2 regions of the Nocardioides pollutisoli genome follow, and region 2 is predicted to be linked to the other one. Evidence: predicted binding sites of a transcription regulator. Region 2 holds the regulator's gene; the other holds the start of a gene.
The links. Region 2 encodes LexA, which represses DNA repair genes until DNA is damaged. Its sites were predicted from a motif close to TCGAACANNTGTTCGA; they were not measured.

Region 1: the regulator LexA is predicted to act here: its motif matches at 5,453-5,468, upstream of ABLE68_RS03000 (HNH endonuclease signature motif containing protein).

The regions. Positions count from the first base shown of each region.
Region 1 covers NZ_JBDZDU010000001.1:617,723-625,814, forward strand. The annotation lists gene ABLE68_RS02980 (hypothetical protein) at 1-669, shown strand, start outside; gene ABLE68_RS02985 (ABC transporter ATP-binding protein) at 728-2,449, shown strand; gene ABLE68_RS02990 (ABC transporter ATP-binding protein) at 2,446-4,188, shown strand; gene ABLE68_RS02995 (LLM class F420-dependent oxidoreductase) at 4,231-5,259, shown strand; gene ABLE68_RS03000 (HNH endonuclease signature motif containing protein) at 5,481-6,734, shown strand; gene ABLE68_RS03005 (DUF2200 domain-containing protein) at 7,037-7,378, opposite strand; gene ABLE68_RS03010 (MerR family transcriptional regulator) at 7,397-8,083, opposite strand.
Region 2 covers NZ_JBDZDU010000001.1:785,243-793,334, reverse strand. The annotation lists gene ABLE68_RS03830 (alkaline phosphatase family protein) at 1-608, opposite strand, end outside; gene ABLE68_RS03825 (alkaline phosphatase D family protein) at 605-2,275, opposite strand; gene ABLE68_RS03820 (phosphatase PAP2 family protein) at 2,279-3,088, opposite strand; gene lexA (transcriptional repressor LexA) at 3,189-3,932, opposite strand; gene ABLE68_RS03810 (LysM peptidoglycan-binding domain-containing protein) at 4,192-4,542, shown strand; gene ABLE68_RS03805 (DUF3052 domain-containing protein) at 4,841-5,242, shown strand; gene ABLE68_RS03800 (hypothetical protein) at 5,239-5,601, opposite strand; gene ABLE68_RS03795 (ATP-binding protein) at 5,659-6,621, shown strand; gene ABLE68_RS03790 (SDR family NAD(P)-dependent oxidoreductase) at 6,618-7,568, opposite strand; gene ABLE68_RS03785 (SigB/SigF/SigG family RNA polymerase sigma factor) at 7,608-8,092, opposite strand, start outside.

The DNA of each region.
Region 1 (8,092 bases), 170 kb from region 2:
CGGCCCCGGCAGATCACGTACTCCGACCCCCGTTTCCGCACCACCCTGCCCGGCACCCGCCTGCGACTGGTCCCGTCACAGTCCGAGCGCGGGTTCCAGATCCTCCTGCCGTCGCAACCGGCGTGCGACCACCCGACGGGCAAGGGCGCCGTCACCGTGCGGACCGGCAACCAGGTCCGGGTGCTGAAGGTCGCGGACTCCACCGACGTGGCCGGCCGCTACGCCGCCGCACGGTGCGTCGAGCTCGCCGTCGCCCGGGTGGCCGACCTGTCGTGGGACGACACGGTCGCCTTCGACGGCAAGGCGGGCGATCCCGGCACACTGACCCTCGTGGTCACGCCGACCGGCGAGGCCGGGCAGACGCTCACCATCGACACGGTCTCCGGCACCCCGGTGCTGGCCCCGGTCGGCAGCGACGTCTGGCGCCCGGACGCGACGATCCACGGCACCGACGAGCCGTCGCGGATCGATCTGCCGATCAAGCCGAACCGCTGCGACGACCACGCGTTCATGGAGTCCGGCGGCGCCACGGCGTTCAAGATCGGGCTCCACCTCGACGGCAGGGCCGGGCAGATCACGCTGCGGATGAGCATCCCGGGCGCGGCCAGCGCCATCGACTTCGCCCGCGCCTCCTGCGGGTCCCTCGACACCGTGTCCGGTGGCTCGTGACGGTCGTCACGGCGAAAACAATTCGCCGGGCGAAGGAGTTCCTTCGTAACGTGGTGCGGTGCGCGTCCTCCCCCTCGACCACCCCGGTGTAGCCGATCACCGCTCACCGGGTCGGTTCCTCTGGTGGATGGCGCGCGGCCAGTGGGTCACGCTGCTCGGAGGGATGTTCTTCGGCATCGTCTGGATGACGGCGCAGGCCGTCATGCCGGCCGTGATCGGCCACGCCATCGACGACGGCGTCTCCGCCCGGGACCGCGACGCACTGGTCAAGTGGGCGGCGATCCTGTTCGGCATCGGCCTGCTCCAGGCAGGCGCCGGGATCGTGCGGCACCGGTTCGCGGTCACCAACTGGCTGACCGCGGCGTACCGCGTCGTCCAGCTCGTCACCCGCCAGACCACCCGCCTCGGCGGCACGCTCCCGCGTCGCGTCTCGACCGGCGAGGTGGTCGCGATCGGCACCAACGACCTCTCCCACGTCGGCCAGCTGATGGACGTCTCTGCCCGCTTCGCCGGCGCCGTCGTCTCGTTCATCGTGGTCGCGGTCATCCTGCTGCAGACCTCGGTGACGCTCGGCCTGGTCGTGCTCCTCGGCGTACCCCTCCTCATGCTCGGCATCACCCCGATCCTCAGCCCGCTGCAGAAGCGCAGCGCCCACCAGCGCCACCTGATGGGCGACCTCTCCAACACGGCGAGCGACATCGTCGGCGGCCTGCGCGTACTGCGCGGGATCGGCGGCGAGCAGGTCTTCCTCGACCGCTACCGCCGCGAGTCGCAGAACACCCGCCAGGCCGGCGTCCAGGTCGCCCGGATCCAGTCGGCGCTCGACGCGTTGCAGGTCTTCCTGCCCGGGCTCTTCGTCGTGGTCGTGGTGTGGATCGGTGCGCGCTACGCCGTCGAGGGCACCATCTCCCCCGGCCAGCTGGTCGCGTTCTACGGCTACTCCGCGTTCCTGATGATCCCGTTGCGGACGGCCACCGAGTACGCCAACAAGATCATCCGTGCCCGCGTCGCCGCGGTCCGGATCGTCCGCGTGCTCTCGCTCGAGCCCGAGGTCACCGAGCCGGCCCTGCTCGCCCTGTCGCCGGAGCCCGGCTCCGAGCTGTACGACGAGCGCTCCGGGCTGCGGGTCCGCGCAGGCCTGCTCACCGCGATCGTCAGCGAGCAGCCCGACGAGTCGGCCGCACTGGCCGACCGGCTCGGGATGGCCGCCTCACCGGTCGACGACGAGGTCAGCCTCGGCGGAGTGCCCCTCACCTCGTTGCGTCCGCGGGAGGTCCGCCAGCGGATCCTGGTCTCGGACACCGCGTCGCTCTTCTTCTCCGGTCACCTCGGCGACCGGCTCGACATCACCGGCCACGGCGACGTGGAGCAGGCTCTCGACACGGCCTCGGCCGGTGACGTCCTCGAGGCCCTCCCCGACGGCCTCGACACGATCGTCGCCGAGCGCGGCCGCAGCTTCTCCGGTGGTCAGCGCCAGCGGCTGGTGCTCGCCCGCGCCCTGGCGGCGGACCCGGAGATCCTGGTCCTGGTCGAGCCGACCTCGGCGGTCGACGCCCACACGGAGGCGCGGATCGCGGCGCGCCTGCGCCGCCACCGTGCCGGCCGGACCACCGTCGTCACGTCGAGCAGCCCCCTGATGCTCGACGCCGCCGACACCGTGGCGTTCCTGCGCGACGGTCGGATCGTCGACGGCGGATCGCACGCCGACCTGCTCCGCACCAACGCCGACTACCGCCGCGTCGTCACCCGCGAGGCCGCCCTCGAGGAGGTCGCGCGATGAGCACCCACCTCCCGGTCGCCGACACCCCCGCCGTACGCCGCTACGTCACGTCGCTCGCCCGCAAGCACCCGAGGATGCTGTGGTCCGCGCTCGCGCTGCACGTGCTGGCCGCGCTCGCCGCCCTGGCTGCCCCACGCCTCCTCGGCGACCTGGTCGAGGCGGTCCAGCAGGGCACGACCGTCCACCACGTCGACACGATCATCGGCATCCTCGCGGGCTTCCTGGTCGTCCAGACGGTGCTCACCCGCTACGCCCGCTACCTCTCGCAGGTCCTGGGCGAGCAGGTGCTCGCGGAGCTGCGTGAGGACTTCGTCGACAACACGCTCTCGCTGCCGGTCGGCGTCGTCGAGGCCGCCGGGTCGGGTGACCTGCTGACCCGCACCAGCCGCGACGTCGACCAGCTGGGCTGGTCGGTCCGGATGGCGCTGCCCGAGTGGACGATCGCCGTCATCACCGCGGTCGTCACCTTCGTCGCCGCGATCGCAGTGGGGTGGTGGGTGGCGCTGCCGTGCCTCTTCGGCGTACCTCCCCTGGTGCTCGGGCTGCGGTGGTACCTCAAGCGCGCCAAGGACGGCTACCTCCGCGAGAGCGCGACCTACTCCCAGATCAACGCGACCCTCACCGAGACCGTCGAGGGCGCCCGCACCGTCGAGGCGCTCGGGCTCGGTGCGGAACGGATCGCGGCGGTCGACGACGACATCGACAAGTCCTACCGGGCCGAGCGCTACACGCTCTTCCTGCGCACGGTCTTCTTCCCCAACATGGAGATCGCCTACCTGATCCCGACCGTGGCGACCCTGCTCTTCGGCGGCTACCTCTACACGCAGGGCCAGGTCTCGCTCGGCGACGTCACGGCGGCCACGCTCTACGTGCAGATGCTGATCGACCCCGTCGACCGGATCGTGTCGATCCTCGACGAGCTCCAGCTCGGCGCGGCCTCGCTCGCGCGCCTGCTCGGCGTCGCCCAGGTGCCCGATGACCGCCAGGTCAGCGGCCGTGAGCCGGTCGGCGAGAAGCTCGACGCCGACGACGTGCGGTTCTCGTACGTCGAGGGCCGCGACGTCCTGCACGGCGTCGACCTGTCCGTCGGGGTCGGCGAGCGGATCGCGATGGTCGGACCGTCGGGTGCCGGCAAGTCCACCCTCGGCCGGCTGCTCGCCGGCATCCACCCGCCGCGCACCGGGTCGGTCACCGTGGGTGGTGTCGGCCTCACCGAGCTGCCCCTCGACGACCTGCGCGGCCACGTCGCGCTGGTCACCCAGGAGCACCACGTCTTCGTCGGCACCCTGCGCGAGAACGTCGTGCTGGCCCGGCCCGGCTCGTCGGACGACGCGGTCCGGGGCGCGCTGGAAGCGGTCGACGCCCTCGGCTGGGTGGACGACCTCCCGGACGGCCTCGACACCGTCGTCGGTTCAGGTGGCCGCGCGGTCACGGCGGCCCAGGCGCAGCAGATCGCGCTCGCGCGGTTGGTGCTGGCCGACCCGCACACGCTGGTCCTCGACGAGGCGACGTCGCTGATCGACCCGCGAGCGGCCCGTCACCTGGAGCGCTCGCTGGCCGCCGTACTGGAGGGCCGGACGGTCATCGCGATCGCCCACCGGCTCTTCTCGGCGCACGACGCCGACCGGGTCGCGGTCGTCGAGGACGGCCGGATCTCCGAGCTCGGCTCGCACGACGAGCTGGTCGAGGCCGGCGGCTCGTACGCCGCCCTCTGGGACAGCTGGCACGGACGAGGCTGACGTCACAGGGCACGTCCGGATCGTGACAGTTACGCTGTCAACATGAAGCTCTCGACGATGCTCCAGTACTCCGGCAACCCGCGCGACGCGGCCGACCAGGTCAGCGCGCTCGAGAAGGCAGGACTCGACACGATCTGGGTCGCGGAGCCGTATGGCTTCGACGCCCCGACCCTGATGGGCTACCTCGCCGCGAAGACCGAGACGATCGAGATCGGCGCCGCCATCCTCAACGTCTACTCCCGCACCCCGGGCGCGATGCTGCAGACCGCCGCCGGCCTCGACAACGTGTCGGGCGGCCGCGCGATCCTCGGCCTCGGCGCCTCCGGCCCGCAGGTCATCGAGGGCTTCCACGGGCTCCCCTACGACAAGCCGCTGGGCCGCACCCGCGAGATGATCGAGATCCTCCGGATGGGCCTGCGCCGCGAGCCGCTCGTCCACGACGGCATCTTCAAGCTCCCGCTCCCCGCCGACCAGGGCCTGGGCCTCGGCAAGCCGCTCAAGCTGCTCACGAAGCCCGAGCGCTCCGAGATCCCGCTCTACGTCGCGGCCCTCGGCGCCAAGAACGTCGAGATGACCGCCGAGTGCGCCGACGGCTGGCTGCCCTTCCTCTTCGTGCCCGAGAAGGCCAACGACGTCTGGGGCGACGCCCTCGCCAAGGGCAAGGCGCGACGCTCCCCCGACCTGGGTCCGCTGCAGACCAGCGCCGGCGGCATGGTCGCCATCGGTGACGACGTGAAGGGCCTGCTCGACTTCGCGCGGCCGACCGTCGCGCTGTACGTCGGCGGCATGGGCGCCCGCGGCAAGAACTTCTACAACGAGCTGATGGTCCAGTACGGCTTCGAGAAGGAGGCCAAGGAGATCCAGGACCTCTACCTCGACGGCCACAAGCGCGACGCCGAGGCCAAGGTCCCGATGGAGCTCCTCGAGCTCGGCAACCTGGTCGGCCCGGAGTCCTACGTGAAGGAGCGCATCGCCGCCTTCGCCGAGGCCGGCGTCACCAACCTCCAGGTCATCCCGGCCTCCCCCGACCCGGCCGCCACGATCGCGCAGCTGAAGGAGCTCGTCTCCTGACGCCACCGGTGGTTGAGGAGGTCGCGCAGCGACCGTCTCGAAACCCCGCAGCCTGCAGGCCGCTTGTAGTTGCGCGCCAACAGGGCATTGACACGGGTACGGCGGCCTCGAGCTGAGGTCGCTTCCCGGCTTGCGGTGCCTGAGCCTCGAAACCACCCTCGCTGCGAGGGGCATCTGCATTCCTTTCTTGTATTCGAATGTATGTTCGAGTAGAATGTGGTATGGCCCAGCTTCCCGACCCCGAGATCACCCGGTCCCACCGGGTGGCGTCGGCGACCGCGCAGATGCAGGCGGTTGCTGACTCGGTGGTCGACGCATCGGTGTGGTCGATGACCGCGGTCGAAGCCAGCAGGACTCTCGTCGACCTGACTCGTCTCGAGGCCCGGGTCTGCGAGCTGAAGGCACGTGTTGCCGCGCACGCCGACGACCTGGGTGTCGGCGAGAAGGTCGGCGCGACGTCGACCGCGAACTGGTTGGCGCACGAGACGAAGCAGACCCGCCCTGCTGCCCACGGGACCGTTCGACTGGGTCATGACCTCGAGGTCCACACCATCACCCGCGACGCGTTGGCGTCGGGTGACTTGGTGGTGGAGCAGGCGCGAGTCATCGTGCGTGCGGTCGACGCGCTGCCCGACGACCTCGACCAGGAGCTCGTGGCGCAGGCGGAGACGTTCCTGGTCGACCGTGCCTCCGAGCTCGATGCGAAAGCGCTCGCCATCGTAGGCAAGCGGCTCCTCGAAGTCGTCGCCCCCGAGGCTGCGGACGCCCACGAGGCCAGGCTCCTCGCACGCGAAGAAGCGATCGCAGCCCAGTCGTGCCGGTTGACCATGACTGACGACGGCCACGGCACCACCCACGGACGCTTCACTGTCCCAATGGCGCAGGGCGCGATGCTCGCGAAGATCCTCCACGGGTTCGCCGCACCCAGGCACCAAGCCGCGTCCGGCCCGCTCGGTGAACGCCGCCCTGGGCCGCAGCGGATGGGGACGGCGTTCTGCGAGCTCATCGAGCGCTACCCGACCGACCGGGTCCCCGATGCCGGCGGCGTCAACGCCACCGCGGTGGTCATCATGACCCACGAGACCCTGATGGGCGGACTGAAAGCAGCACACCTCGACACAGGCGAACCCATCTCAGCCGGACAAGCCCGGAGGCTCGCGTCCCAGGCCGGCATCATCCCCGTCGTCCTCGGGTCGAAGTCCGAGATCCTCGACGTCGGCCGACGCAAACGGTTCCACACCAAGGCCCAGAGGCTCGCGCTCATGATCCGCGACCAGCACTGCACCGCCGACGGGTGCGACTGGCCCCCCGGCATGTGCCACGCCCACCACGACCACCACTGGGCCCAAGGCGGACCCACGGACCTCGAACACGGCAGGCTTCTCTGCCCCAGGCACCACGCCAGAGCCCACGACCCGGCGTACGAGATCACCAAGCTCCCCGGCGGGAAGGTCGCCTTCCACCGGCGAACGTAAGCCGACGCCCTGCCCTTGGCTTTCCGGGGTTTCGAGACGGTTCCTAGCGGAACCTCCTCAACCAACGGCGAGAGCGCTCCGCGCCTTCCTCAGCCGCCGGCTCTTCTTCTGTCGACCGTCACCACGACGGTCGACCCCAGCGTGCCCGCAAGCCGGCCGCGGACTGGAAATCGCCACCGCAACCACAGACCACGGTGACCACGTTTCTCGTCAACCGCGACCGCAACCACTGACGACCTGAAGGCCGACGTCAGTCCTCCGGGGTTTCGAGGCGGTCGCTGCGCGACCTCCTCAACCGGCGGTCAGCTGCGGAGGACCTTCGCCATCGCCTTGCCCTTGGCGAGCTCGTCGACGAGCTTGTCGAGGTAGCGGATCTTCTGCATGAGCGGGTCCTCGACGTCCTCGACCCGGATGCCGCAGACGACCCCGGTGATCGACGATGCCGCAGGGTTGAGGTCAGCGTCGGCGAAGAAGTCCTCGAAGGTCGTCCCCGCGTCGAGGTGAGCACGCAGAGCGGCCTCGTCGAAGCCGGTCAGCCACGCGATGACCTCGTCGAGCTCGGCCTTCGTCCGGCCCTTGCGCTCGACCTTCGCGACGTACGCCGGGTAGACCGCGGCCACGCTGGTCGTGAAGATCCTGTGCACGCGACCAATCTAGGGCGATCAGCGCGCGAGCGAGCGCCGGATCACGTCGTTCGCGGCGCGCTGGAAGCCGGTGACGACGGCCTCCAGGGTGAGCTGGCGCAGGCGGGAGACGGTGCGCTCGAGGCGTTCGGCGTCCTCGGGCGCGTGGGGTTCGCGGCGGTAGGGCTCGAGCACCTGCGAGTGCAGGATCGTGGTGAGCTCGTCGGCGAGCGCGGTCATGTGCCGGCGGATGGCCTCCTCGGCGAGCCCGGCGCTGGACGCGGGCAGGTCGAGGTCGAGGAGCTCGAGCCCGACGTGCAGGTTGGGCAGCACGAGGTAGCCGTCGTCGACGGGCTCGACGGTGCCGAGCTTGACCAGCAGCGCGAGGTCGTCGTCGGACAGCGCACGGTCGGCCCGCTTCTCCAGCTGCCGCCGGGTCAGCACCTCGGCGGGCGCCGGTGACCACGAGGTCAGCATCGAGCGCTGCAGCATCAGGTCCTCGACCGTGGCGTCGGCCGGCACGGTCGCGAGGTAGCGCTCGATGGCCTGCAACGTGAAGCCGTGGTCCTGCAGGGCGCGCACCATCTCGAGCCGCGCCTGGTGCCCGGCGTCGTAGTAGGCGACGCGACCTCGTCGCTCCGGCGGCGGGATCAGCCCGAGGCTCGCGTAGTAGCGCGTCGTGCGCACCGTGAGTCCGACCGCTGCCGCCAGCTCGTCGATCGTCATACGAAGGAC
Region 2 (8,092 bases):
AGGTCTGCGTGGCCGAAGCGGTCGATGTCGCCGAGGTTGATGAACATCAGGCTCGGGTCGAGCTCCTCGAGCATGGTCAGCGCCGCCTCGATCGTGAAGACGTCCGGTGCGTGCTCGGTGATCGGCAGGGTCGGCATCGGCTCCCAGCGGTGGGTGGCGCGCTCGCCGAAGACACCGTAGAGGTACTCCTTGCTCAGCACCGTGCCGGTCGTGAACCCCCTGCGGTTGAGGCGCTCGATGAGGGTGTCGGAGCGGATGTCGGTCGCCCGGTCCAGGTCGCGGACCGTCTTCTCCGTCCGGTCGTACACGGAGTTCGCCGGCACGCCGGTGCGATCGGGACGCAGCCCCGTCATCATCATCACGTGGTTGGGGATCGTCTCCATCACGGGCATCGACTCCGCGCGCGGGAAGCGCAGGCCGCTGTCGCGCAGCGCCGCCAGGTGCGGGGTCAGCCCGCTGTCGAGCTCGTCGGGCCGGCAGCCGTCGATCACGATCACGTAGGCCCGCTTGCGCTTCGAGCCCGCGGCCAGCGCGGGCGCGCCGACGGCCGTCGAGAAGAAGAGGCCGGCAGCACCGGCCTGGAGGAAGGTGCGGCGACTCGTGCTCACACCGGCTCCGTGGTCTGCTCGATCTTCGCGGTCCCGGTGCGGGTCAGGTAGGACACCGACCAGGTGATCTCGGTGTCCTGGTCGGCCCGGTCGCCGATGACGTACCAGTCCATCTGCGCGCGGGTCGGCGTGAGGTCGAGGACGGAGAAGCCGTGGTCGTCGAAGTTGAGGTACTTGATGTGCCGGTTGTTGGCCTTGATCACCTCTTCGACCGCGGTGCTGGTCGTGTGCGGCGGCGTGCCGGTGATGTCCTTGAGGTTGCTGGACGTCACCGAGGTGCAGACGAACTCGACGCCCGCCGAGTCGCCGACGGGGTACGTCGAGGCGTCGTACGGCAGTTCGGCGGCCCAGCCCGAGTGGATGTCGCCGGTGATGAAGAGCGCGTCGGTGACCTGGTGGTCGCGGATGTGCTGGAAGACCTCGCGGCGGTCGTCGGTGTAGCCGTCCCACTGGTCGACGTTGTAGGCGACGCCGTCGCGGGGGAGCAGACCGGTGACGTCGTCGATCGGGTCGATGAGGTCGTCGGGCAGCGCGCCGAAGTCGACCGGCGCGATCATCACCGGGTTGCCGATCACCTTCCACTGGGCGCGGTCGTTGGCGAGCGACTGCTTGAGCCAGTCCATCTGCTGGCGGCCGGTGATCGTGCGTTCCGGGTCGCTGACCGAGCCGTCCGGGACCTTGAGCTGGCCGTCGCGATAGCTGCGCAGGTCGAGCATGCTGAGCTCGGCGAGGCGGCCGAAGCGGATGCGTCGGTAGAGGCGGTCTCCGTCGCCGAGGCGGGCGGTGCCGTCCATGCGCACCGGCATCCACTCGTCGTACGCACGGTGGGCGCGGGCGCGACGCTGGTGGAAGTCGCCCTCGCCGAGGTCGGGGTTGTGGTTCTCGGCGCCGTTCTTCCACTGGTCGTTGGCGACCTCGTGGTCGTCCCAGGTGATCACCCACGGGTACTTCGCGTGCAGGTCCTGCAGGTCGGTGTCCTGCTTGTACTGCGCGTGCCGCTGCCGGTAGTCGGCCAGCGACAGGGTCTCGTGGGCGGGGACGTGGGGGCGGATGTCCTCGTCGTCGGAGCCGTAGCCGTACTGGCCGGGGCCGTACTCGTAGAAGTAGTCACCGAGGTGGACCACCGCGTGCAGGTCGTCGCGCGCGGCGAGACCTCGGTAGGCGCTGAACCAGCCGGCCTGCAGGTTGGCGCAGGACACGACCCCCAGGCGCAGGTGGTCGAGCTTGGCGTCGTGGGCGGGTGCGGTCCGGGTGCGGCCGACGCGGCTGGTGGCCCCGGCGTACGTGAAGCGGTAGTAGTGCCAGGTCGCCGGGGCCAGGCCGCGGACGTCGACCTTGACCGTGTGGTCGCGGCTCGCGCCGGTGGTGAAGGTGCCGCGGCGTACGACGTGGCGGAAGCCGCGGTCGGTCGCGACCTCCCAGCGCACCTGGACCGTCGGGCCGGCGCCGGAGCCCGGGGTGCTGGCCGGCGTCGGCGTGACCCGGGTCCAGATCAGCACGGCGTCGGGGAGCGGGTCGCCGGACGCGATGCCGTGGCGGAAGGGTCGGCGGGCAGCGCCGGTGGCGGCGTCGGCGGCCCCGATCGCGGGGTTGGCGGCGACCAGCGCGACACCGGCGGTGCTGGTGGCGAGGACGGTGCGACGGTGGATCGGCTGAGGGGTGGTCACGCCTCAGTCAACGACGGGGGCGTCCTCGCGTGATGCTCGTTCATCCAGTGTTCGTCTGCGCCAGAGCCGATCGATCGGGACCCGGCCCAGCGCGACCGCGGCCGCCCAGCCGAGCAGGATGACCAGCCAGCCCATGAGGGCGTCGATCACCCAGTGGTTGCCGGTGCCGACGATGACGACCGCCGTGCCGAGGGCGTAGAGCCAGCCGAGCACGCGCACCCACTTCTTGGTGGCGTAGATCTGCAGGGCCATCGCCACCCACAGCGACCAGCCGGCGTGGAGCGACGGGAAGGCGGCGAGCTCGTTGGTCAGCCCGCCGAGGCCGCGGGGAGCGGAGGCGTCAGCACCCCACCAGCCGTCGGCGGCGTGGAGGCTGAGCACGTCGACGTACCCCCCGAGGAAGCGCGGCGGCGCGGTCGGGAGCGAGATGTAGGCGGCCAGCCCGAGCAGGGTGCCGATGACCAGCGCCCGGCGGGCCGGGCCGTAGCGGTCGGCGCCGAGGCGCCAGAGCCAGATCAGCACGGCGCCGGTGACGACGTAGTGGAGCGTGGCGTACCAGTAGCTCCCGGCGAGGCCGAGGACGCGGTGGTCGGTGAAGAGCTGGTTGAGCGGGAGCTCCCACTGGATGCCGAGGATGCTCTCGACGTGGAGCAGCTCGTTCGCGCGGTGGAGGGCCGGCTGCATGCTGGTGTCGGCGACCAGCCGGGCCAGGCTGTAGAAGACCCAGAGGGCCAGGATCAGCAGGAGCTCGAAGATGCCTCGGACCCAGCGCGGAACCGTCCGCGTCTGGGTGTAAGCAGGTGCTGTCGCCACAGCACCAGCGTCCTTCATCAGCCCTCCCGCGGCCATCAGGGATTCCCCCCGACATCAACCCAGGGTCACCTCGGGTCATTCCCGTCCGGGAGTACCCAATTCAGACCCGACGAAGCACCGCGGTCACCTTCCCGAGGATGGTGGCGTGAGTGCCGTCAATCGGATCATAGGAAATGTTGTGGGGAAGGAGCCACACCTTTCCGTCCTTGCGCTGGAACGTCTTGACCGTGGCCTCCCCGTCGAGCAGGGCGGCGACGATGTCGCCGTTCTCCGCGGTCTGCTCCTTGCGGATGACCACGTAGTCGCCGTCGCAGATGGCCGCGTCGATCATCGACTCGCCCGAAACCTCGAGCAGGAAGAGCTCCCCCTCGCCCACGAGCTGCTTGGGGAGCGGGAAGACGTCGTCGTAGGTCTGCTCGGCCAGGATCGGTCCGCCGGCGGCGATCCGGCCGACGAGCGGGACGTACTGAGCCGCGGGCACGGCGTCGCCGATGCCGGTCTCGTCGTACGACGTCTCGTCGGCGGTGCCGAGTGAACGACGCGCGGCCATCACCTCGGGGAGGAACACCTCCAGCGCACGCGGCCGGTTGGGATCGCGCTTGAGGTAGCCCTTCTCCTCCAGCGTCTTGAGCTGGTGGGCGACGCTCGAGGAGCTGGTCAGGCCGACGGCCTCACCGATCTCGCGCATGCTCGGCGGGTAGCCGCGCTTCTCGATGGAGTCCTTGATGTGGGCGAGCACGCGCTGCTGCCGCGGGGTCAGCCCGGTGGCGTCCGGCGGTCCGTCGGGCAGCTCGCTGACCTTCTGGGGACCGGAGCCGGTGGCGGATTCCTTCTTCGTGGCCATGGGGTCACCGTAGCCACCGGGACCCGGCTTGTTCAAACATCTGTTCGAACGGCGTGTCGCGACACGCCGTTCGAACAAATGTTCGCGTGGTCCTTGAATTGTTCGAACACCTGATCTAACTTCGTACACATGTTCGATCGAACGCCTGATCGAACCGCCGGTCCAGACAGGTCCAGCACCACTGTCGGTGGCCACCACTAGAACTGTGTCACCGAGCTGCACCACCCGAGGCAGACCGCCCCTTCCCCCGGAGGTCCCGATGAGCACCATGACGATCGACCAGATCTTCGACCGGCCCACCCGCCGCGTCGGATCCAGCAGCGTGCGGCTGACCCGCCGCGGACGCGTCGTCGTGGTGGTGCTCGCGCTCCTCGCCCTGATGGCGATCGGCTTCGTCATCGCCTCCGGCTCCGTCGCCACCGACGAGCCCGGCACCCCCGAGCCCACCAGCGTGGTGATGGTGGGGACCGGCGACACCCTCTGGGACATCGCGGCCGGCATCGCCGACGACGGTGACGTCCGCGCGATGATCGATCGGATCGAGCGGCTCAACGCCCTCGACTCCGGGATGGTCGTCGCCGGCCAGAAGTTGGTCGTCCCCGCCAGCTAGCGCAGCACTCAGACTTCATCAGCCGCTTCGACCCCGGCTGATGAGCCGGGGAAGACAGGGGGCGGAGCCAGGCGGCTCCGCCCCTTGCGGCATTTCCAGGGTCTCGATACACCGCCTCGTTCCTCGGCGGCACTCGACCACCGACAGCGCTCGATACACCGCCTCGTTCCTCGGCGGTACTCGACCACCAAAAGCGCTCGATACACCGCCTCGTTCCTCGGCGGCACTCGACCACCGAAAGCGTTCGTTGGTCTCTCTCGCGAGCGCCAGCGAGCGTATCGAGACCTACTCTCAGGTCATGGCGGGCTACTCAGGCACCCCGTTGGTGCGCAAGCTGGGGATCAAGGACATCCACACGGTGTTCCTCGACCGCGCGCCCGCCGACTTCGGGCTCGAGACCGAGGCGCGCGTCGTACGCCGCCTCCCGGCCGCTGTCGACGTCACGCTGACCTTCCACACCGAGCAGGCGACGCTGGTCGAGCGGTTGCCGGTGCTCCTCGAGCGGACCAGCACGGCCGGCATGGTCTGGATCTGCTGGCCCAAGAAGGCCGCGCAGAAGGCGCTCGGGATCGTCAGCGACCTCGACGACGGGGTGGTGCGTGAGCTGGGCCTGCGGTCGGGGTTGGTCGACGTGAAGGTCGCCGCCATCGACGACACCTGGTCGGGGCTGAAGTTCGTACGCCGCCTGGTCGACCGCTAGCGCGCGGCCCGGCGGCCGCCGACCGGACGAGGTGGGCCGTCGTCCGGCGCGTCCCCTGCCGCAGGCTTCTCCGGCGCCCGGGTGATCCCGAGCCGACGCATCAGCCGGGCGACCAGCATCAGGCCGACGAAGAGGCAGGCCACCGCGCCGACCGACGCGAGGGCGAGGAACCACCAGGCCGTCGGATCGCCACCGCGCGCGGTGGAGCCGAAGTCGATCGCGGCGTACACGAGATAGCCCCAGGCGACCACGCACGCGGTGATGCCGAGGGCGAGCAGCAGCAGCACCGGCTGGAAGGTGCGGCGGGGGCGGGGTGCACGGCGGCTGCCTGCTCGCTTGCCACCCGTTGCACCCGTCACGGCGCCATTGTTGCCGATGGACCGCGGCCCCGTGCGCTTCACCCGGACGGGTGGTGCGTGTCCTACGCTGACGTCGTGGGGGAGTTCCGCGACGGACCCGGGTCCGAGGCGCTCGACGACGCGACCGATCTCGACTCGGTGGCGCGGATCGTGCTGCGCGAGCTGATGGCCCGGCCCGCCGTCGTCCGGGTCGGCCTCGCGCTCAGTGAGGGCGGTGGTCGGCGGCTGCGGTTCCTGTCCGCCGATGCATCGGACGACGAGGCCCCGGCGTGGTGCCACATCGACGCCTACGACGACGTCCCGCTGACCACCGTGGTGCGCTCCGGCGAGTCGGTGCTGGGCAACCTCGACGACCTCGGCGGGCGGTACGCCGGCCTGGTCGACGCTCAGCGCGAGCGGGGCATCCTCGCCCTCGCGTCCGTCGCCCTGTCGGGCGACGCGGAGCCGATCGGTGGCCTGATCGTCTTCTACGACGAGTCGCAGGTCTTCGACGACGACCACCGCGGTCGGCTCGCGGCCGTCGCCGACCGGGTGGCCGCAGCGGTCCACCGGGTCCGGGCGCTCTCCGACCACGCGCCCACGGAGATCGCCACCCGCGCCACCCGCAGCGCGTCGGTGCGTCTCGCGGGCGACCCCCGGGCGGCCAAGGCCGGGCGGGGCTTCCTGCGCGAGGTGCTCCACGAGTGGTCGATCGACGGCGACTCCGCGGAGACCGCCGAGCTGTGCCTCTCCGAGCTCGTCACCAACGCCGTCATCCACGCCGGCACGAGCAGCGAGCTGACGATCACGTTCGCCGAGGCGGCCCTGACGGTGGTCGTCAGCGACCTCGGCGGATCGGCCGGTCAGGACCAGGCAGTCGCTCCGCACCCGTCGGACGACGACGACCCGCTGCGGGTCTTCGGTCGCGGCCTGGTGCTGGTCGACGCGCTCGCCGACAGCTGGGGCTCCGAGGCCGACGTGACCGGTACGACCTCGTGGTTCACCCTCGCGCTCGACGAGGACCGCCCGGCCGCCAGCTAGGAGCCGAAGGCGTCCACGCCGGTCAGCTCGGCCGACCACGCCCACAGCCGGGCCGCCTGCTCCGGGTCGATCGCCCAGTCCTTGACGCCGACCCGCTCGCCGTCGGGCGCGGGGATCGCGACCTCGCAGTCCTCCAGGTAGAGCCCGCCGAGCCCGTCCAGCTGCGGGCTGGTCGCCGCCCACACCTGCGTGGCCGCGCCCTGCTCCGGCGACTTCAGGGTGGGGTCGATCGGGTTGCCGTCGGCGTCGATGATCCCGGCGTCGACGAACTCCTGCTGGTCCTGGTAGCGCATCAGCGGGGTGATGATCCGGCCCGGGTGGAGCGCGAAGGCGCGTACGCCGTGCTGGCGGCCCAGCCGGTCGAGGTGCACGGCGAACAGCACGTTGGCGGTCTTCGACTGCCCGTAGGCGACGTACTTCTCGTAGTCGCCGGCGTCGAACCACGGGTCGTCCCAGCGCATCCCCGAGTAGTGGTGCCCGCGCGAGGAGACGCTGACGACGCGGGCGCCGCCGGTCAGCGCGGGCCAGAGCCGGTTGACGAGGGCGAAGTGCCCGAGGTGGTTGGTGGCGAGCTGCAGCTCCCAGCCGGCTGGTGTGCGGGTCTCGGGGATCGCCATGATCCCCGCGCTGTCGATCACGACGTCGAGGTGTCGTCCGGTCTCGAGGAACCGCTCCGCGAAGGCGCGGACGCTGTCCTGGTCCGCCAGGTCCAGCTCATCGACCTCGACGCCGTCGATCCCGGCGACCGCCGCTTCGGCGGTCTCCCGCCGTCGAGCAGGGACGACGACCTGAGCTCCCGCGGACGCCAGCGCCCGGGTGGTCTCGATGCCGATGCCGGAGTAGCCGCCCGTCACCAGCGCGAGCTTGCCGCTCAGGTCGATCCCGGCGAGCACCTCGTCCGCAGTCGTGTGCTCGTCGTACCCGGACCCGATCGGTGCCTGCGTCATGGCCAGGACGCTAGGCCTTGGAGTGCGCTCCAGAGCAAGTCAGGCGGCGACGACCTGCATCTCCATCTGCTCGCGCAGCCGCGCGATCAGGCGGGCGAGGAGCCGGGAGACCTGCATCTGGGTCACGCCGATCTCCTTGCCGATCTCGGCCTGCGTGCAGCCGCGGAAGAAGCGCATCTCCACGATCTTCTGCTCCCGCGGCGAGAGCCGGGCGAGCAGCGGCTGCAGGGCGGCGCGGGCCTCGGCGATGTCGAAGCCCGGGTCGCTGTAGCCGAGGCGCTGCGTCAGCGTCACGTCCTCGTCGTGGGTGGGCGCGTCGAGGGAGACCGGGGTGAAGCAGCCGCTGGCGCCGAGGGCCTCGTCGATGGCCTCGCGCTCCAGACCGAGGTGCTCGGCGATCTCGGAGGGGCGCGGGGCCCGGCCGAAGCGCTGGTAGAGCTCGCCCTCGCAGGCGATCATCTTGCTCTGGGTCTCCTGGATCGACCGCGGCGGTCGCACGGTCCAGCCGAGGTCGCGGAAGTGGC